3 regions of the Blautia sp. An46 genome follow, and region 2 is predicted to be linked to each of the others. Evidence: predicted binding sites of a transcription regulator. Region 2 holds the regulator's gene; each other region holds the start of a gene.
The links. Region 2 encodes Rex, which represses fermentation and respiration genes when NADH is low (regulators of the CRP and FNR family bind a similar motif). Its sites were predicted from a motif close to ATTGTTAANTANTTAACAAT; they were not measured.

Region 1: a site for Rex is predicted at 1,079-1,098, ahead of adhE (bifunctional acetaldehyde-CoA/alcohol dehydrogenase). Genes of this name have one in related genera too.
Region 3: a site for Rex is predicted at 4,124-4,143, ahead of serC (3-phosphoserine/phosphohydroxythreonine transaminase). Genes of this name have one in related genera too.

The regions. Positions count from the first base shown of each region.
Region 1 covers NZ_NFIF01000004.1:164,129-171,513, reverse strand. Annotated here, with positions in the region: gene typA (translational GTPase TypA) at 1-733, shown strand, start outside; gene adhE (bifunctional acetaldehyde-CoA/alcohol dehydrogenase) at 1,169-3,787, shown strand; gene B5G00_RS05215 (MFS transporter) at 4,399-5,571, shown strand; gene B5G00_RS05210 (polysaccharide deacetylase family protein) at 5,635-6,804, opposite strand; gene B5G00_RS05205 (manganese efflux pump MntP) at 6,915-7,385, opposite strand, start outside.
Region 2 covers NZ_NFIF01000020.1:54,665-62,049, reverse strand. Annotated here, with positions in the region: gene alr (alanine racemase) at 1-690, opposite strand, end outside; gene B5G00_RS14905 (NAD(P)H-hydrate dehydratase) at 706-2,193, opposite strand; gene B5G00_RS14900 (redox-sensing transcriptional repressor Rex) at 2,299-2,949, opposite strand; gene B5G00_RS14895 (ABC-F family ATP-binding cassette domain-containing protein) at 3,111-5,021, shown strand; gene B5G00_RS14890 (NADP-dependent isocitrate dehydrogenase) at 5,077-6,279, opposite strand; gene B5G00_RS14885 (GntR family transcriptional regulator) at 6,309-6,974, opposite strand; gene B5G00_RS14880 (2-isopropylmalate synthase) at 6,990-7,385, opposite strand, start outside.
Region 3 covers NZ_NFIF01000019.1:52,314-59,698, forward strand. Annotated here, with positions in the region: gene leuB (3-isopropylmalate dehydrogenase) at 1-697, shown strand, start outside; gene ilvD (dihydroxy-acid dehydratase) at 722-2,392, shown strand; gene ilvB (biosynthetic-type acetolactate synthase large subunit) at 2,413-4,095, shown strand; gene serC (3-phosphoserine/phosphohydroxythreonine transaminase) at 4,250-5,332, shown strand; gene B5G00_RS14455 (phosphoglycerate dehydrogenase) at 5,335-6,498, shown strand; gene B5G00_RS14460 (DUF1015 domain-containing protein) at 6,661-7,385, shown strand, end outside.

The DNA of each region.
Region 1 (7,385 bases), on a different contig from region 2:
AGGCGAGCTCCATCTCTCTGTTCTTATCGAGAACATGAGACGTGAGGGCTATGAATTTGCAGTAAGCAAAGCAGAAGTCATTTATAAGGAAGACGAACGTGGAAGAAAGCTGGAGCCAATGGAAATTGCTTATGTAGATGTTCCTGAAGAATTTTCAGGGACCGTGATCCAGAAACTCAGTGAGAGAAAAGGAGAACTCCAGGGCATGAGTCCTGCCAGTGACGGAACCACTCGTCTGGAATTTCACATTCCTTCCCGTGGTCTTATCGGTTTCCGTGGGGATTTCCTCACTTCCACCAAAGGCACCGGAATCCTGAACACTGCATTTGACGGCTATGCCCCCTATAAAGGCGATATGCAGTATCGCAAACAGGGCTCACTCATTGCTTTTGAAACAGGGGAAGCAGTAACCTACGGCCTTTTCTCTGCCCAGGACAGAGGTACTCTCTTTATTGGCCCAGGCGAAAAAGTATACAGCGGTATGGTCATCGGGCAGAGTGGAAAAACCGAGGATATTGAACTGAATGTATGTAAGACCAAGCATCTTACCAATACCCGTTCTTCCTCCGCAGACGAAGCCTTGAAGCTGACCCCGCCAAGAATTCTCAGTCTGGAACAGGCTCTGGAATTTATCGATACAGATGAGCTGCTGGAAGTTACTCCTGAGTCTCTGCGAATCCGTAAAAAAATCCTGGACTCCCGCCTGCGGAAAAGACAGAATATGAAAAAATAATTATCTTACCTAGTAATAGAAATAGTTCGCTGTAAAGAGCAAAGATGAACAGCCCTTTCGTTTCTGCTCTTTATGGCGTTCTTTTTTATTCATTATTTTACATATGACCATATTGATATTTTTTTATCAAATTTACCCCCCTATCTTAGACACTAAAAACAATAAATTGTATTTAGTTTTCTTATATTCTTTATTTTCAGATAATTATATATTTAACAATCTTTTTTCTTTATTTTTCCCGAAAAATATAGTAAAATAAATGTACATAAATCACCAGAAAAATGAAAAATTTTTTCCTGTAACATATTGACATTTTTTTAACAAAGCATTATAATAGTCTCAACACTTGTTAAATATTTATCAATATCAACAGAGAATCTTATCTCTCTGTTATATAAAACTATTTCATTTTACATTTTTTAAGGAGGATTTCCCATGGCTAAAAAAACAGAAAGCAATGTACCGGAAACCGTCAACAGCGTAGAAGCCCTTCAGGCAAAGATCGCTTCTATGCGTGAGGCCCAGAAAAAGTTTGCTTCCTATTCTCAGGAGCAGGTAGACAAAATCTTTTTCGAAGCCGCTATGGCAGCAAACAAACAGCGTATCCCCCTGGCCAGAATGGCCTGCGAAGAAACTGGCATGGGTGTTCTGGAAGATAAGGTTATCAAAAACCACTATGCAGCAGAGTATACATACAATGCCTATAAGAGAGTAAAAACCTGCGGTGTTGTGGAAGAAGACAAATCTTACGGTATCAAAAAGATTGCGGAGCCCGTGGGAATCGTAGGTGCAGTTATCCCTACTACCAATCCTACTTCTACCGCTATTTTCAAATGTCTGATCTGCTTAAAGACAAGAAACGCCATTATCATCAGCCCTCATCCCCGTGCAAAGAAATGTACCATTGAGGCTGCAAAGGTTGTTCTGGAAGCTGCTGTAAAGGCAGGGGCTCCGGAAGGAATCATCGGCTGGGTGGAAGAACCTACTCTGGAACTTTCCAATGAGCTGATGCGTTCTGCAGATGTGATCCTGGCTACCGGCGGTCCCGGAATGGTAAAGGCTGCTTATTCTTCCGGAAAACCGGCTATCGGTGTAGGTCCCGGGAATGTTCCGGTTATCATGGACAGCACCTGTGATATTCAGACTGCTGTATACTCTGTGATTCATTCCAAAACCTTTGACAACGGCATGATCTGTGCTTCTGAGCAGTCCGTAACTGCCATTGCAGATATATACGATAAGGTGAAAGCTGAATTTGTCAAGAGAGGCTGCCATGTTTTAAATAGTGAAGAACTGGACAAAGTCCGCAAGATCATCCTTACTGAAGCCGGCACCGTAAATGCCAGGATCGTTGGACAGCCAGCTTCCGTGATCGCTGAACTTGCCGGAATTTCTGTTCCGAAAGATACCAAGATTCTTATCGGCGAGGTGACTTCTGTGGATATCTCTGATCCATTTGCTCATGAGAAACTTTCTCCGGTTCTGGCTCTCTACAAAGCGAAAGACTTTGATACTGCTCTTGACATGGCAGACCAGCTGGTAAAGGACGGCGGATACGGACACACAGCTTCTATCTATGTACATCCTTCACAGACAGAGAAACTGGACAAATTTGCAGACCGTATGAAGACCTGCCGTATCCTGGTAAATACACCTTCTTCCCACGGCGGCATTGGTGATCTTTACAACTTCAAGCTGGCTCCGTCACTGACTCTGGGCTGCGGTTCCTACGGCGGAAACTCTGTATCTGAAAACGTAGGAGTAAAGCATCTGCTCAACACTAAGACCGTTGCTGAAAGGAGAGAAAACATGCTGTGGTTCAGAACACCTGAGAAGGTTTATTTCAAAAAGGGCTGTCTGCCTGTAGCTTTAGACGAGCTGAGAACTGTTTACGGCAAGAAAAAAGCATTCATTGTTACCGATACATTCTTATATCAGAGCGGTTATACAAAACCAATCACTGACAAGCTGGACGAAATGGGAATCCAGTATGACTGCTTCTTTGATGTAGCTCCGGACCCCACTCTTCAGTGCGCACAGAAAGGTCTGGAACAGTTAAAAGACTTCGGACCAGATACTATCATTGCTCTGGGCGGCGGTTCCGCAATGGACGCAGCCAAGATCATGTGGCTGATGTATGAACATCCGGAATGCAAGTTTGAAGATCTGGCTATGGATTTCATGGATATCCGCAAGAGAGTCTATGTATTCCCGAAAATGGGCATAAAAGCCATGATGGTTGCCATTCCTACATCTTCCGGTACAGGTTCTGAGGTAACACCTTTTGCCATTATCACCGATGCAACCACCGGAACAAAATGGCCTATCGCAGACTATGAATTAATGCCTAACATGGCTATCGTTGATACAGACTTTATGATGACCCAGCCAAAGGGACTGACCAGCGCTTCCGGTATTGATGCTCTGACCCATGCGTTAGAGGCCTACGCTTCTATTATGGCTACAGACTTCACAGACGGTATGGCATTAAAGGCTGCCAAATTAATCTTTGACTACCTGCCATCTGCATACGAAAAAGGCGCAGCGGATCCTATCGCCAGAGAGAAAATGGCAAATGCTTCTACCCTTGCCGGTATGGCGTTCTCCAACGCTTTCCTGGGAATCTGCCACTCCATGGCTCACAAACTGGGAGCTTATCATCACCTGCCACACGGTATCGCAAATGCCCTGCTGATCGAGCATGTAATGCGCTACAACGCAGATCCGGCTCCTACAAAGATGGGAACCTTCTCCCAGTATCCATATCCACACGCTAAGGAAAGATACTGTGAAATGGCACGTTTCGTAGGCATCCAGGGTAAAGATGACGATGAAGTATTTGAAAACTTCATCAAAGCCATTGCTGATCTGAAAGCAAAAGTAGGCATCAAGAGAACCATCAAAGAATACGGAATCACTGAGGAAGATTTCATGGCAACATTAGATGAGATGGTTGAGAACGCCTTCAACGACCAGTGTACCGGCGCCAACCCAAGATATCCGCTGATGAGCGAAATGAAAGAAATGTACTTAAAAGCTTATCATGAAGGTTGATATTTCCTCTCTTCCCTATAAATGCCTGGGGCTGTGAGCAAATGCCTATGGCCCCGGCATATAAAAAACCTTAGCCAGGCTCTTTTTCCATACAGCTCGGCTAAGGTTTTTTCAACCTGCGGATAATTAGTCGGGCAAGAAAAATAAGCACCGTTCCTGCCACTGAAGACCCTCCGGCAAGCAGGCAGAACATCTCCAGATTTTTCCGGGAATATTCACTCTTTTCTTCATAGTGTTCACCCTCTTATCAACCAAGTCAAACATGACCCTTAGGCTCGCTGCCTGCAGAAATGAAGCTATATTTTTATTATATAAGATCTATATAAAATTTAAGGCAGGAAATTGTAAATCCTGTGTAAATCTTACCGGTAAAGCAGCTCATTCCCTCTTCTTTCCAGACCTCTTTGCATATTGACTTTTCCCATGGAAGGCGCTATACTTACTTCATTCTAATGCCACAAGGAGATTTTATGATGTATCTTTTTATTTTTTCCAATCCCATTTGATGCCAGTTTTTCAGAGTCTTATCAAATTACGGATAATTGCCCGGATTTTGACAGGCTCTTGTTTTATTGACGTCAAATTTAATATGGAAAGGATAATGGAATATCATGAAAAGAAATCTCTGTCTTTTATACGGGATTGCTTTCTTACAGGGAATGGTGTTTTACAGTCCGGCTGCGGTTCTTTACCGTCAGGAAGCCGGGCTGACCCTTTTTCAGATTTCTGTTATAGAGAGCATATCCCTTTTTTTATGCTTTGGGCTGGAAATCCCCTGGGGGATCCTGGCAGACAAGATTGGCTATCGGCTGACTATGGGGCTGTGCTGTCTTATTTACTTTGTTTCCAAAATTATTTTCTGGAAAGCCTGGAACTTCCAGGATTTTCTTTTGGAGCGCATTTTTCTGAGCATTGCAGTCTCCGGGTTATCTGGAGTAGATATTACCCTCCTGTATTTCCATGCCCCTAAAGGAAAGTCTCAAAAAGTCTTTGGCATTTACGAAAGCATGGGAACCGGTGGGCTTCTCACTGCCGCTGTCTGCTTTTCCATCTTTTTAGAAAACCACTGGCGCAGAGCAGCCTTCCTGACTGCTGCTGCCTATGGACTTGCCTTTGTCCTTGCTCTGTTTCTCGGAAAACCGGAGACTCAAAGAGCGGAAAAGCCTTCGGGAAAAGCCAGCAAATCATCTCTGAAACTTTCACAAAATGTCTTACACGCGGTCAGCCCCTCCTTCCTGTTCTTTCTCTCCGGTGCCGGCTTTCTGGCAGAAACCCGGCAGTATATTACAGTATTTTTAAATCAGCCTCAATACATTGCCTGTGGCCTGTCTGCCGGAACCATTGCTCTGCTGTATATTCTGACCCAGATTGCAGGCATGGCAGGTCCCTGGTCTTACTCCCTCACAAAAAAACTGGGGATTCCTTTATTTTCAGCCTGCTGTTTTTTGTGTCCGGCTCTTTTGTGTTTTATTCTGGCCTTTACCCACAGTCCTCTGTGTTCTGCTATCTGTATTCTGGGAATCCAAGGCTTCATCTCTCTTTTTCAGCCTCTCCAGACAGAGCTTCAGAATCGGGGAATTTCCACCCCTCGCCGTGCTGCAGCTCTGAGTTTTCAGGCTATGTTTCTGGAAGTCACCAGTGCTGTATTAGAACCAATCTTTGGTTCTCTGGCTCAGAAGAATCTTGGTCTCGCTTTCAGCGCTGGAGGTTTCTTCTGCATAGGAGGATTCTTTCTGTTTCTTCTCTGGTACATATTTTTCTTCAGAAAACCAGCTGAAGTATAGTGTCTTTGGTCTGCAAGCACCCCTCCGTCTCTGGCTTATATACAAAAACACAGGTAGCAGAATTTATTCTACTACCTGTGTTCCTTCGCCTAAAAACGTATATACTTTTCCATTCTCCAGGGTGATTCCCTTTGCCTCGGCCAGTTCCTGGACTGTCACAAGTTTGTACCCTTTTTCCATCAGATCCGGGATCAGCCTGAGAGCTGCATCTACAGACCACTCATGTATATCGTGCATAAGAACTATAGATCCATCCTGAACGTTATCTATAACGCACTGGTATGTCTGATCCTCACTTTTCGTCTTCCAGTCCTTTGTATCGATGCTCCATTTTATAATGGGCATTCCTGCAAGATTCTGAACACTCTCATTATATGTACCGCCAGGAGGTCTCAAAGTATCCGGAGCCCTTCCTGCCGCATTCTGGATCAGGCTGTTTGTCTTTTCAATTTCCTCTGTAATCTGTGAGCTGGTAAGTTTTGTCAGATCCTTGTGGTCATATGTATGGTTGGAAAGTTCCATTCCAAGCTCCTCCATCCGCTTCACTGTATCCGGATATTTTTCCACATTCTGTCCCAGCATATAAAAAGTAGCCCTTGCTCCGTTTTCTTCCAGGCAGTCCAGAAGTTTGTCCGTATATTGTCCTGGCCCATCATCAAAAGTCAGGGCTACCAGAGGCGGCTCTTTTGTACTGTCATAGACTCCATTTTCGTCAAAATAGCAGTCTTTTCCGTCGATCTGTTTCCAGCCGGTAATAATGTAACCATTTTCATCGAAATAATACTTTTCTCCGTCAATTTCCTTCCAGCCGTTCTGATAAATGGTCCCGTCCTCATTCCGATACCATTTTCCCTGTTCGTCAGTCTGCCAGCCGACAAGAGATGTACTCGATGCCATTTTCGCCACATCAGCGCCAGACATTACCGGCTGCTTCTGCGCCTGGATTTCTCCCTCTTTTGTCAGTTCTTCCACAGAGTTCTGGAAACTGTTGGTCTGTATTCTGTCCGCCAGCATATAAACGCCAAGTCCTACCAGGACCAGGGCCAGAAGGATAATCGCCGCAAAGGGCAGGCGACGTATGATCTGTCTTCGCTTCAACTGCCGCTGTTTCTCGGCCTTTCTCCGCTCTAGCATTCGAAGCAGCCTGGCCTCATATTCTTCATCTGTATGAATTTCCGGAAGCTTTTCTTCTCTATATTCCTTCTTTTTCAAAGATTTTATCCCTTTACTCATATATATCCTATACGGCTCCCTTGCTAGTCTTCTGTTCTCCCATTATAACCAATAGGTATACTTTTGTATAGGGAATTTCTCTATTTTTCTACACTTTTTTACAAAATATTTTACAAGATTCCCAGGTGTTCCAAAAGTATTCTCACACCCAGGATAACCAGGATAATACCTCCTGCCAGCTCTGCTCTGGATTTGTATCTGGCGCCGAAAATATTTCCCACTTTCACGCCTATGGCAGAAGTAATAAAGGTGATCACGCCTATCATCCCTGCTGCCAGAACAATGTTCACCTTCAGAAAGGCAAATGTAACGCCTACCGCCAGAGCATCAATACTTGTAGCTATAGCCAGGGGAAACATGGCCTTTGGCCCCATGTTCCCCTCTGGACAGACTTCCTCTTTGTCCAGAGACTCCCTTATCATGTTCACGCCGATAAAGCCCAGAAGAATAAATGCGATCCAATGATCCACTGCTGTAATCTTATCTCTGAACTGACTTCCCAGAAAATAGCCCAGGGTAGGCATCAGAGCCTGAAATCCTCCGAACCAGAGACCGGCGGTCACCATATGTTTTACTGACAG
Region 2 (7,385 bases):
TCCATAGAGAATGATCCCGGCACGCACTGCGTCCAGGTTTGCCTCGGGCATACGAATGATTCCGGCACTATTAGAACAGTGGCAAACAGGTATATGCAGCTTCTGCTCTTCTAAAGTCTTCCGGAAACTTTCATACTTTCTCAGCTGCTCATAGGCAGGCTCCGTCTCTTTTTCATCAGCTCTTGCAAAATGTGTAAACAGTCCTTCTATCTCTATTCCCGGAAGACGGGAAATTTCCAGGATTTCCGGCACTGCTTCTTCCGGGTCTCTATATCCGATCCGGCTCATTCCAGTATCAACCTTTATATGGATTTTTACCGTCCTGTGGTTTTTTACAGCAATCTGAGACAGTTTTTTCGCCATGGACAGTTTAAACACTGTAGGGCGGAAATCTTCTCTGACTATCCGCTCATAATCTTCTTCGTAGGTATATCCCAGGATCAGCAGAGGTTTACGGATTCCTCCCTGGTAAAGTTCCTCTGCCTCTTCTACCGTTGCCACAGCGATTCCCCAGACCCTTGAGTCTTTCACCGCTTCTCTGGCAAGAGGCAATGCCCCATGCCCATATCCGTCTGCTTTCAATACAGTAATGATCTTGGTTTCCTTTTTCAGATTTTGCTTAATACTTGTCAAATTAAAAGTAAATGCATCCAGATTAATATCCGCCTGGATTCTGCTTGGTAATCTCATCTGTCTGCCCTCTCTTTAAAGTTCATTTAAAATACTGGCTGCCGCCTGGGCAATGTCCTTCGCCAGCATACCGGCACGTCCTTTTTTCTCAGCTGCCAGATCCCCGGCCACCCCATGGAGATATACTCCCAGACATGCGCTCCCAAAAAGTTCTCCCTTTCTCTGAGCAAGTACGCTCAGAAGAATTCCCGTCAGTACGTCTCCGCTGCCTGCAGTAGCCATGCCGTCATTTCCCGAAAGATTGATACAGACTTTTTCCTGATTTTCGGCGATAACTGTTCTGGCGTCTTTGCATATAAGCACTGTATGAAGCTCCTCTGCTGTCTTTCCTGTAATCTCTATGGGATTCTTTTTCCATTCTTCAACAGATACTCCTGTAAGTCTGGAAAATTCCCCCAGATGAGGCGTAAGAATGGTTCCTCCCGGATAATTTTTGAGAAGCTCTTTCCTTCCTCTTAGAAGATTAATGCCATCTGCATCAATGACCAAAGGCTTTTTCCCATTTGCAAGAAGGATTTCCAGAAGAGCTTCTGCAAGAGGTCCTGTTCCAATCCCCGGTCCAATGCCGTATACGTCTGCCCAGTCCATTCCTTCTTTCATCATTGCCTCTAAATCCGTATTTTCATCATATACCTGGAGCATGGCCTCTGGAAAGCAGGAAAACATCTGCCGGTTTTCTCTTGCAGTACATACTTTGAGCATTCCTGCTCCAGTCTTCATGGCTCCATAACCGCTTAAATAAGCTGCCCCGAAAATATTCCGGCTCCCGGCCACAAGAAAAATCTTACCGAAACTTCCCTTGTTTCCCTCAGGCAACCTTTTCAGTTTCTGAAGATCCTGAAAAGTACAGGCACAAAGTTCCGGCTTTAAAACAGCTCTTTTGTCTTTATATATTCCTACGTCTGCAACAATGATCTTTCCGGCATATGCCGCTCCCGGATAAAAACATAATCCGGCTTTTCTATATCCAAATGTCACCGTCAAATCTGCTTTTACTGCTGCGCCCAGCACAGCTCCGGTGTCTGCGCTGATTCCAGAAGGGATGTCCACAGACACTACCTTTCCCTGGCAATCATTAATCAGAAGGATGGCATCTTTGTATTTTCCTGATACCTCCCTGGACAGTCCCACTCCAAGGACAGCATCTACTATAGTAGTATATTCATTGGGAAGAAAAGTCTTGACAAAGGAAATACCATATTTTTTTCCAATATCTATCTGTTTCTTCATTTCTTCTGTAAAATGACCGGGATTTCCTAAAATACAGACATCTACATCATAGCCTGCCAGAAAAAGAAGGCGGGCTATGACCACTCCGTCTGCTCCATTATTTCCTCCTCCGCAGAGAACCAGTGTCCTGGTTAAAGGAAATCCTTCTCTCAGCATTTCGTCATATACTGCAAGTCCTGCCCGCTCCATAAGAACAAGAGACGGCACCCCCATCTCCTGAATCGTAAATGTATCCAGTTTTTTCATCTGGTTTCCTGTCACCAGCAGTTCCATCTGTAACACCGCCTTTTCCTTTTTTACCTTCTGAAAAATTTCTCAGACTTCATATTTTTACAGAAAAAACTGCCGCAAAATTTCTTTTACAGCAGTTTGCTCCTCCTATTTCTTATCTTTGTGTTCTGATACATAACAGTTCAGATTATAAGAGAGACGCATAAGACTTTCGGACAAATGTACATTCTCTACGATTACATCCTCCGGCACATCCAGATCCAGATGTGCAAAATTCCAGATGGCCTTTATCCCATGCTGCACCAGAAAATCTGCGGTTTCCGCCGCGTTATTCTTAGGCAGTGTCAGAGCTGCTATCTGAACGTCATGGGTTTCCAGAAACTGGGGAAGTTCCTCCATCATACGGATTTCATTTCCCCGAATAGAAATCCCCTTCAGCACTGGATTTACATCAAAAATCCCTACAATTTTAAATCCTCTTTTTTCAAATTTTACATAATTAGCCAGAGCCTGTCCAAGATTTCCGGCACCGATAATGATCATATGGTGTGTCTTGTCAAGCCCCAGTATTTTTCCGATTTCCGCATACAGATACGGGACATTATAACCATATCCCTGCTGTCCGAAACCACCGAAATTATTCAAGTCCTGGCGGATTTGAGAAGCGGTTACCCGCATTTTCTCACTGAGCTCATTGGAGGATATCCGCTCCACGCCCTCTTCCAGAAGTTCTCCTAAATATCTGTAATAGCGGGGCAGTCTTCTTATTACTGCTTTTGAGATACCTTTATCGTCCACGACAAACCCTCCTATCAAAAGTACACATTCCTAACTAATATTATATATAATCGTTAAATTAAAGTCAATTATAATTCCTTTTATCTGTTGTCAAATTCAGATTTTCCGCTATAATAGTAGGGACAGACTTTTGCAAAAAAACACTAAAGGAGACAACAGAAATGATACTTGCATGTCAGAACATTGAAAAATCCTTTGACGGCGAGCTTCTGCTCCAGGATGTAAATTTTCATATAGAGGAACGGGAAAAAGCGGCCCTTATCGGTATCAACGGCGCAGGAAAAACTACTTTGCTCCGGATCATCATGGGGGAACTTCCCGCTGACAATGGGCAGGTGATCCTGTCCAGAGGAAAGACTATCGGCTATCTGGCTCAGCACCAGGAGAGCGACACGAATCTTTCTATTTACGGCTCTCTCTTGGAAATGAAGCAGCATATCCTGGACATAGAACAGAACATGCGGGCATTGGAAAAAGAAATGAAGCATGCCTCTGGAGAAGAGCTGTCCAAAATCATGGAATCCTATTCCCGCCTTACCCAGAAATTCGAACAGGAAAACGGCTATGCCTGCAAAAGTGAGATCATAGGTGTGCTGAAAGGACTGGGTTTTGAAGAAAAAGATTTTGACAAAATGGTTTCCACACTATCTGGAGGACAGAAAACCCGGGTAGCTCTTGGAAGACTTCTTCTCTCCAGTCCGGATATTATTCTTCTGGACGAGCCTACCAACCATCTGGATATGGATTCTATCGCCTGGCTGGAAACTTATCTTCTAAATTATCCTGGAGCTGTATTCATTGTATCTCATGACCGATACTTTCTGGATAAGGTCGTCACGAAAATTGTTGAGCTGGATAATACAAAGGCTACGGTTTTTACCGGAAATTATTCTGCCTACAGTGAAAAGAAAGCCCAGCTTCGTAAGGCGGCCTATCAGGCCTATTTAAATCAGCAGCAGGAAATCAAACACCAGGAAGAGGTTATCGCCAAGCTTCGGCAGTTCAACCGGGAAAAATCTATCCGCAGAGCAGAAAGCCGGGAAAAAATGTTGGAAAAAATGGAGGTTCTGGAAAAGCCTACAGAGGTAGACGCAGCTATGCGTATCTCCTTAAAACCCAGGATCACCAGCGGAAATGATGTGCTGATGGTGGAACATCTTTCCAAATCCTTCCCCTCTCTCCCTTTGTTTCAAGACCTGAACTTTACCATTAAACGAGGGGAAAAAGTGGCTATTATCGGAAATAATGGTACTGGAAAGACTACCATTCTAAAGATTTTAAACCGCCTTCTTCCTGCTGATGAAGGCAGCTTCCGTCTGGGCAGCAAAGTACATATCGGCTACTATGACCAGGAGCACCATGTGCTTCATATGGAGAAAACGGTATTCGAAGAAATCTCCGATGAATATCCAAAGCTGACCAACACAGAAATCCGGAATCTTCTGGCCGCTTTTCTTTTCACAGGGGACGATGTATTCAAGCCCATCTCTGCTTTAAGCGGCGGAGAACGGGGACGTGTCTCTCTGGCAAAGCTTATGCTGTCAGAGGCCAACTTCCTGATCCTGGACGAGCCCACCAACCATCTGGATATTATCTCCAAGGAAATCCTGGAAGACGCTTTAAAAAGCTATGAGGGAACCGTCCTCTATGTGTCCCATGATCGTTATTTTATTAACCGGACAGCCACAAGGATTCTGGAACTAACCAACCAGAAACTGGTGAATTATATCGGAAATTATGATTATTATCTGGAGAAAAAAGAAGAGCTGACTTCGGTCTACGCCCCTCAGCTCCAAGAAGAGAAGCCCCTGGAAAAAATGTCTTCTACCAAGCAGGACTGGCAGCAGAAAAAAGAGGAGCAGGCCCGTATACGAAAACGTGAAAATGAGCTTAAGAAAACAGAAAAAGCTATTGAAGAGCTGGAAACCCGGGACAAAGAAATCGATGAAGAGCTTGCAAAGCCTGAAGTAGCCACAGACCCCTCTAAGTGTATTCCTCTTTCCGCAGAGAAAGGAGAAATTGCCGAAAAACTGGAGGAGCTTTATGAAAAATGGGAGGAACTTGCCCAATAGGCAGGTTTCTCCCATTTTTTAATCTTTCTTTCACCGTTTCCTGAAATTTCTATTTCTACTTCTCCAGTTCTTTGCGTATCTCCTGAATAAATTCCTGGCTGTTTAACACTACAGGATTCTCCAGACTGGTGATCAGTGCAAGATCTTTTGTCATCTTTCCGCTCTCAATAACACCTACAGTAGCTTTCTCCAGCTTGTCAGCAAAATCACAAAGATCCTGGTTTCCATCCAGCTCCCCTCTCTTTCTCAGAGCTCCTGTCCAGGCAAAAATGGTGGCCACAGAGTTGGTAGAGGTCTCTTCTCCCTTCAGGTGTTTGTAGTAGTGGCGCTGAACTGTTCCATGAGCTGCCTCATACTCAAAATATCCATGAGGAGACACCAGTACAGAGGTCATCATGGCAAGAGAACCAAAGGCAGAAGATACCATGTCGCTCATCACATCGCCGTCATAGTTCTTGCAGGCCCAGATAAAGCCGCCTTCTGCTTTCATGACTCTGGCTACTGCATCATCGATCAGTGTATAGAAATAGGTGATGCCTGCAGCCTCAAACTTCTCTTTGTACTCTTTGTCATAAATTTCCTGGAAGATATCTTTAAAGGTGTGGTCGTACTTCTTGGAAATAGTATCCTTAGTGGCAAACCACAGATCCTGCTTTGTATCCAGGGCATAGGAGAAACAGCTTCTTGCAAAGCTTTCAATGGAAGAGTCCAGGTTATGCATTCCCTGAGCCACTCCCGGCCCCTGAAATTCATGGACCAGTTCTCTGGTCTCTTTTCCTTCCTGGTCTGTATATACCAATTCTACCTTTCCTGGTCCTGGAATGATCATTTCTGTATTTTTATATACATCACCGTATGCATGTCTGGCAAGGGTAATCGGCTTCTTCCAGTTCTTCACACAGGGCTCAATGCCTTTTACCACAATAGGTGCCCGGAAAACCGTACCATCCAGCATAGAACGGATGGTTCCGTTTGGACTTTTATACATCTCTTTTAAATGATATTCATCCATACGTGCGGCATTGGGGGTAATAGTGGCACATTTTACAGCAACCTTATATTTCTTTGTAGCATCTGCCGCATCTATAGTTACCTGGTCATTGGTCTCATTCCTGTGCTCCAGGCCCAGGTCATAATATTCTGTCTTCAGGTCCACAAAGGGAAGGAGCAGCTCATCTTTGATCATTTTCCAGAGGATTCTGGTCATCTCATCTCCATCCATCTCCACTAGAGGTGTGGTCATTTTAATTTTTTCCATAGGTAAAATCTCCTTTCTCCCATCTTTCTTTACTTCATTTCTTCCCGAAGAACCTTCTCAATGTCAAAGTTCTTCAGATTTTCTATGGTATTGGCAATATGTCCGTAGGCGGCTTTTTCCGCCTCCTGACTGTTCCCCTGCCGGATAGCCTCCAGGATTTCTCTGTGCTCGCTGTTAGAAGGCCGCACTCTCATTCTGTACTGCACCGAGGCCTTACGTACTCTCTGCAGATACTGGTGAAAATCTCCCAGGGTATGGGTGAGGATCCTGCTTCCAGAAGCCTCATACAAAAGTTCGTGGAATCTGCCATCCTGCTGGCAGACCTGTTCATAGTTGCCCTTTCCTGCATGGTAATCGGAAAGGACAATAGCCTCTTCCATACCTTCCAGCTGTTCTTTTGTGGCCCTCCCGGCTGCCATAGAAGCGCACAGCCCTTCCAGCCGGGCTCTTATCTGATACATGTCCATAACATCCTGGGAGGAAATGCCGGTGACAAAGGCACCTTTATTAGGTATGATCTGTACCAGTCCTTCCAGGGCCAGCTGCCGTACAGCCTCTCTTACAGGGGTCCTGCTCACCCCCAGTTCCTTTCCAATAGTGCACTCTACCAGCTCATCGCCTTTTTTATATTTTCCTTTCAGAATGTCTTCCCTGAGTTTCTGAAAAACTTTTTCTCTCAATGACTCTCCTGCCATCTTCTTTCGCCGTCCTTATTCCAGTTTCACTCCCAAACGGCTGCAGCACTCATCAATTACGGCCAAAAGCTCATCATCGGTCAGTACCGTTACACGGCCTTCTTCGTACTGCTTGTCCACCCAGGCTTTGACCATGACTGCCAGCTCACTGTTCTTGTCAATCTGCTTCTCGCCAGACAGGCGGAAATGATTGTTGATCCAGTGGGCGATCCCTGCCAGGCCGGAAGTATTGGAGACTGCCACCTGAGGCGGACGGTTCAGGAATTTCTCTGTATCAAATATATTATAAATCTCTTCATTTTTCAACAGTCCGTCTGCATGAATTCCGGCTCTTGTAACATTAAAGGCAGTTCCCACAAAAGGAGTCTGGGGCGGAATCTTATAACCAATCTCTTTTTCATAGTATTCAGC
Region 3 (7,385 bases), on a different contig from region 2:
AGGAGACGGATTTGATATGATCATTGTCCGGGAACTGACAGGAGGTCTTTATTTTGGAGAAAGAAAGACGGTAGAAGAAAACGGGGTGAGAAAAGCTGTTGACACCCTGACCTACGACGAGAAAGAAATCCGCAGAATTGCTGTAAAGGCCTTTGAAATTGCAGGAAAGAGAAGAAAGAAAGTTACCAGTGTGGATAAGGCTAATGTGCTGGATTCTTCCAGACTCTGGAGAAAAGTGGTGGAAGAGGTGGCTTCAGATTATCCGGACATTACCCTGGAGCATATGCTGGTAGACAACTGTGCTATGCAGCTTGTACATAATCCGGGACAGTTTGATGTGATTCTTACAGAGAATATGTTTGGAGATATTTTATCTGACGAAGCCAGCATGGTCACAGGTTCTATTGGAATGCTTTCTTCTGCCAGCCTGAACGAGACAAAGTTTGGCCTTTATGAGCCCAGTCATGGTTCTGCTCCGGACATTGCCGGAAAAGGAATCGCAAATCCCATTGCCACTATTCTTTCTGCGGCTATGATGCTTCGGTTCTCCCTGGACCTGGATAAAGAAGCAGACGCTGTGGAGGCAGCGGTACAGCAGGTGCTGAAAGAAGGATACCGTACGGTGGATATTATGTCAGAAGGCATGAAAGAGGTCGGCACAAAAGAAATGGGAGATCTGATCGCAGAACGCATATAGTATACATAGAAAGGAAAAGAGATTATGAGAAGTGACGCCGTAAAAACAGGGATGCAGCAGGCACCCCACCGCTCTTTATTTAATGCACTGGGACTGACAAAAGAGGAATTATCCAAGCCTCTGGTGGGAATTGTCAGCTCATATAATGAGATTGTACCGGGACATATGAACCTGGATAAAATCGTAGAAGCCGTGAAGCTGGGAGTGGCTATGGCAGGAGGAACTCCGATTGTGTTCCCGGCTATTGCTGTGTGCGACGGCATTGCCATGGGCCATATCGGCATGAAATATTCTCTGGTTACCAGAGACCTGATCGCAGATTCCACAGAAGCTATGGCTATGGCCCATCAGTTTGACGCTTTGGTCATGGTGCCTAACTGTGATAAGAATGTACCCGGACTGCTGATGGCAGCAGCCAGGATTAATGTTCCAACAGTATTTGTAAGCGGCGGCCCCATGCTGGCAGGAAGAGTTCACGGACAGAAGAGAAGTCTTTCTTCCATGTTTGAGGCAGTAGGTTCTTACAGTGCAGGGACTATGACAGAAGAGGAAGTGGAAGAATTTGAAAACAAAGTATGTCCTACCTGTGGTTCCTGTTCCGGAATGTACACCGCCAACAGTATGAACTGTCTGACTGAGGTCCTGGGAATGGGACTGAAAGGAAATGGAACCATTCCTGCTGTATATTCTGAGCGTATTAAACTGGCAAAACATGCTGGTATGCAGGTTATGGAAATGTACAGAAGGAATATCCGTCCCAGAGATATTATGACAAAGGAGGCTATTTTAAATGCCCTCACGGTAGATATGGCCCTGGGATGCTCTACAAACAGTATGCTCCATCTGCCGGCTATCGCCCATGAAATCGGCTGGGATTTTGATATTACTTTTGCTAACCAAATCAGTGAGAAGACCCCCAATCTCTGTCACTTAGCCCCAGCAGGCCCCACTTATATTGAGGACCTTAACGAGGCTGGAGGAGTTTATGCAGTAATGAACGAGCTGGCAAAAAAAGACCTGCTGAACCTGGACTGCATCACAGTAACAGGAAAGACCGTAGGAGAAAATATTGAAGGATGTGTGAACAGAAATCCAGAGGTTATCCGCCCGGTTGACAATCCTTATACACAGACCGGAGGACTGGCTGTGCTTACAGGAAATCTGGCTCCTGACGGAGGAGTAGTAAAGAAAAGTGCTGTATGTGAGGAAATGATGGTACATGAAGGTCCTGCCAGAGTCTTTGACTGTGAGGAAGACGCCATTGCCGCTATAAAAGGCGGCAAAATCGTGCCTGGAGATGTGGTAGTCATCCGCTATGAAGGACCAAAAGGCGGCCCTGGCATGAGAGAAATGCTGAATCCAACCTCAGCGATAGCGGGAATGGGATTGGGCTCTTCCGTTGCTCTCATCACAGACGGAAGGTTTTCAGGAGCTTCCAGAGGAGCTTCTATCGGACATATTTCTCCGGAAGCAGCAGTGGGCGGCCCCATTGCTTTGGTAGAAGAAGGAGATCTGATCCGGATCAATATTCCGGAAAATAAACTGGAACTGGCAGTTTCAGAAGAAGAACTGGCTAAGAGAAAAGAAAAATGGCAGCCTAGAGAGCCGAAGGTGACTACCGGCTATCTGGCAAGATACGCAGCTATGGTGACCAGCGGAAACAGAGGAGCTGTACTGGAGGTACCAAAAAGATAGAAAAAGGGGAGGAGATTTCTATGCAGCTTACAGGAGCGGAAATTGTTATTGAATGTCTGAAAGAACAGGGGGTGGATACGGTCTTTGGTTACCCGGGAGGTACCATCCTGAATATATATGATGAATTATACAAACATCAGGATGAAATCCATCATGTCCTGACATCCCATGAGCAGGGAGCCGCCCATGCGGCAGACGGCTATGCCCGTTCTACAGGAAAGGTAGGCGTGTGCATGGCTACCAGTGGTCCGGGAGCTACCAATCTGGTTACTGGAATCGCTACAGCCCATATGGATTCTATCCCGCTGGTGGCTATTACCTGTAATGTTGGTCTCCCCCTGTTGGGAAAAGACAGCTTTCAGGAGGTAGATATTGCAGGAGTGGTCATGCCCATTACAAAACACAGCTTTATTGTAAAAGATGTGGCAGCTCTGGCTAAGACACTCAGAAGAGCTTTCAGAATCGCAAAAACAGGCAGGCCAGGCCCTGTTCTGGTAGATATTACCAAGGACGTGACTGCGAATAAAACAGAGTTTATCCCTGCTGTTCCAAAGGAAGTGAAGCCATCTGTAGAGGAAATCACACAGGAAGATCTTCAGACAGCAGCAGATATGATCAATAAAGCGAAAAAGCCATATATTTTTGTAGGCGGAGGGGCAGTAGCTTCCAATGCCTGGGAAGAAGTCCGGGAACTGGCTTATAAGATACAGTCACCAGTGACAGATTCCCTTATGGGGAAAGGTGTTTTCTCAGGAGAGGACCCCTACTACACAGGTATGCTGGGGATGCACGGAACCAAAACCTCCAATCTGGGCGTTACAAGATGTGATCTTCTGGTAGCTGTAGGCGTGCGATTTTCTGACCGTGTAATTGGAAATGCCAAAAATTTTGCAAAGAATGCCAAGATCATCCATATTGATGTGGATGGAGCAGAGATTAATAAAAATGTTTTAGTGGACTGCCGTATTATTGGAGACGCCAGGGAAGTGCTGAGACAGCTTCTGCCTATGGTACAGCCGGCAAAACATGAGGAATGGATAGAAGAAATCGAAGGCCTGAAGGCAAAATATCCTCTTACTTATAATCCTCAGGGCCTTACAGGTCCGGCAGTCATCGAAGAGCTGTACAGACAGACCAAGGGAGATGCCATTATCACTACAGAGGTAGGGCAGAACCAGATGTGGGCGGCCCAGTATTATAAATTTAAGAATCCAAGGACTTTTCTTTCATCCGGTGGCTTAGGCACTATGGGATATGGCCTGGGAGCAGCTATTGGAGCCAAGATGGCAAATCCGGATAAGGTAGTCATTAATGTGGCAGGAGACGGATGTTTCCGTATGAATATGAATGAACTGGCAACAGCCACCAGAAACAATATGGCTCTGGTGGAGGTGATCATCAATAATCAGGTCCTGGGCATGGTGCGCCAGTGGCAGACTCTTTATTATGAAAAACGGTATTCCAATACCATACTTCAGGATAAAGTAGACTATGTGAAGCTGGCAGAAGCCATGGGAGCTGTAGGTATAAGGGTCACAAAGAAGGAAGATCTTCCAGGCGCTATCCGCAAAGCTATTGATTTAAACACCACAGTTCTGATCGACTGCGTGATTGACAGTGATGATAAGGTATTCCCTATGGTGTCACCGGGAGCCAACATTGAAGACGCCTTTGATGCAGAGGATCTGAAAACGGACAACTAATGTCTTCCTGAAAAAGACAGATGTTTTTATTGACAAAAATATATCAAAGGATTAGAATAAGTACAGCACGTAGATATGAGGTGACGCAGCAGCAAGTCATGAGAGACTGCGGCACCTCATTCTTTTATAATAAAGCTAAGAGGAGGAAAGAGTCGTGAGCAGAGTTTATAACTTTTCAGCAGGTCCGGCAGTACTGCCGGAGGAAGTTTTAAAAGAAGCAGCAGAGGAGATGCTGGATTACAGGGGATGCGGAATGTCCGTTATGGAGATGAGCCACCGCTCCAAAATGTTTGAAAACATTATCCAGGAAGCTGAGTCTGACTTAAGAGACCTGCTAGAAATTCCGGAAAATTATAAGGTACTGTTTCTTCAGGGAGGAGCCAGCCAGCAGTTCGCCATGATTCCCATGAACCTTATGAAGAATCGGGTGGCAGATTATATTGTTACAGGCCAGTGGGCAAAAAAGGCATGGCAGGAAGCCCAGAAATACGGAAAGGCAAATAAAATCGCATCTTCCGAAGATAAAACATATTCTTATATACCGGACTGTTCTGACCTTCCCATCAGTCCTGATGCGGATTACGTATATATCTGTGAGAACAATACTATCTATGGAACAAAGTTCAAAAAGCTTCCAAATACAAAAGGAAAAACCCTGGTAGCAGACGTATCTTCCTGTTTCCTCTCCGAACCGGTAGAGGTGAGCAAATACGGCATTCTGTATGGCGGAGTACAGAAAAATATCGGCCCTGCAGGCATGGTAATCTCCATTATCCGGGAAGACCTGATCACCGAGGATGTTCTGCCGGGAACGCCTACTATGCTGACTTTTAAAACCCATGCTGACGCAGGCTCAATGTACAATACGCCAAACTGCTACTGTATCTATATGTGCGGCAAAGTATTTAAATGGCTGAAGAAAATGGGCGGCCTTTCTGCAATGAAAGAGCGCAATGAGAGAAAAGCGAAAATCCTCTATGATTTCCTGGATTCCAGCAGCCTGTTTAAAGGTACAGTGGTGCCGGAAGACCGATCCCTTATGAACGTACCGTTTATCACAGGAAATAAGGAACTGGACGCCAAATTTGTAAAAGAAGCCCAGGAAGCAGGATTTGAAAATCTGAAGGGACACCGGACTGTAGGCGGCATGAGAGCCAGCATTTACAATGCTATGCCGGTAGAAGGGGTGGAATCCCTTGTGAACTTTATGAAGAACTTTGAAAAGGAGAATGGATGATCATGTTTCAGTATCATTGCTTAAATCCCATCTCACCGGTGGGCCTGGAGAAATTTCCGGGAAAATATGAGAATACAGAGGAACTTGCCCAGGCAGATGCTATTTTGGTAAGAAGTGCAGATATGCACAGCCTGGAGCTTGCAGATAAGACCGTAGCTGTAGCCAGAGCCGGAGCAGGCGTAAACAATATCCCCCTGGAGGAAATGGCTAAAAAGGGCGTAGTTGTTTTCAACACTCCCGGTGCAAACGCCAATGGCGTAAAGGAAATGGTCATTGCAGGTATGCTTTTAGCTTCCAGAGATATTGTAGGCGGTATTGAGTGGCTGGAACAGCAGGAGGCTTCTGAGGATATTGCCAAGAAGGCAGAAAAGCAGAAGAAAAAATTTGCCGGCTGTGAGATCAGCGGGAAAAAGCTGGGAATCATCGGCCTGGGAGCCATCGGCGTGAGAGTAGCCAACGCAGCAGTTCATCTTGGCATGGAAGTTTACGGCTATGACCCCTTTATTTCTGTAGATGCAGCCTGGAGCCTGTCCAGGAGCATCCATCATATCAATGATGTGAATATGATCTACCGTGACTGCGACTATATAACCATACATGTGCCTCTTATGGACAGTACCAGAAATATGATCGGAAGAGACGAAATCGCTCAGATGAAGGAGGGCGTGGTCCTTCTGAACTTTGCCAGAGATCTGCTGGTAGATGAGGAGGCTCTTGCAGAAGCCCTCCGGGAAGGAAAAGTAAAGAAATATGTGACAGACTTTGCCAATCCTCTGGTGGCCAGCACACCGAACACCCTGGTGACCCCTCATCTTGGAGCGTCTACAGAAGAGTCTGAGGACAACTGTGCTGTAATGGCGGTCCAGGAACTTATGGATTATCTGGAAAACGGTAATATTAAAAATTCCGTAAACTATCCCAACTGCGATGCAGGAGCCTGTGTAGATGTGGGGCGTGTGACGATCAATCACAAAAATATCCCAAATATGATCAGCCAGTTTGCAAAAGCTTTGGGAGATGCCGGAGTGAATATTTCAAATATGACTAATAAGAGTAAGGGAGACTACGCTTATACAATGATCGACGTATCCTCCCCTATTTCCAAAGAGGTGGCAAAAGCCTTAAAGAACATTAAAGGCGTATACAGAGTTCGTATTGTAAAATAAAACGGGGTAGTAATGAAAACGAAAACATCTTTTCAAAGAAAGCTGAAACAGATGAAGAAAGCAAAAACACTGTTTGGTTCTATAAGGAGGAACCGTAAAAGAATCGGCAAAACGATAAAATTCCTTGAAAAATTGAAAATTCACAAGGATTAGGAGGTTTTTATGGCAGTAGTAAAACCATTTTCCGCAATTCGGCCTCAGGCAGTGAAAGCGGCAGAAATCGCGGCCCTTCCCTATGATGTGGTGACCAAAGAGGAAGCCAGAGAAGAGATTAAAAAACATCCCCTGTCCTTTTTGCGGGTTGACCGTCCGGAAACAGAATTTCCTGATGAGACAGACATGTACAGTCCGGAAGTCTACAAAAAAGCCGGAGATAATCTCTGGGAACTCCTGGATAAAGGAGACTTATGCCAGGACATGGAAGAATGCTACTATATCTATGAACTTGATAACGGAAAACATGTTCAGACAGGGGTGGCTGCCTGTGTGTCTGTGGATGACTATTTGAACCATGTGATCAAATGCCACGAAAATACCCGTCCGGAAAAGGAGTTGGACCGAATCCGTCATATCCAGGGATGTCAGGCCCAGACAGGGCCTATTTATCTGGCCCATCGTCCTGACCCGGAACTTCGAAGACTTCTGGATATACGGAAACGGAGCTACCCTTCTTATAATTTCCTGGCAGAGGATGGAGTGCGCCATAAAGTCTGGGTCATATATCAGGGAAATGTGATAGAAAAAATCCAGAAGCTTTTTGGAAAAATGGACAGTATCTACATTGCTGACGGTCATCACAGAGCGGCGGCAGCAGTAAAGATTGCCCAGAAACAGCGAGAAAAGAATCCAATGTATACAGGAAAAGAGCCTTTTAACTATTTCATGAG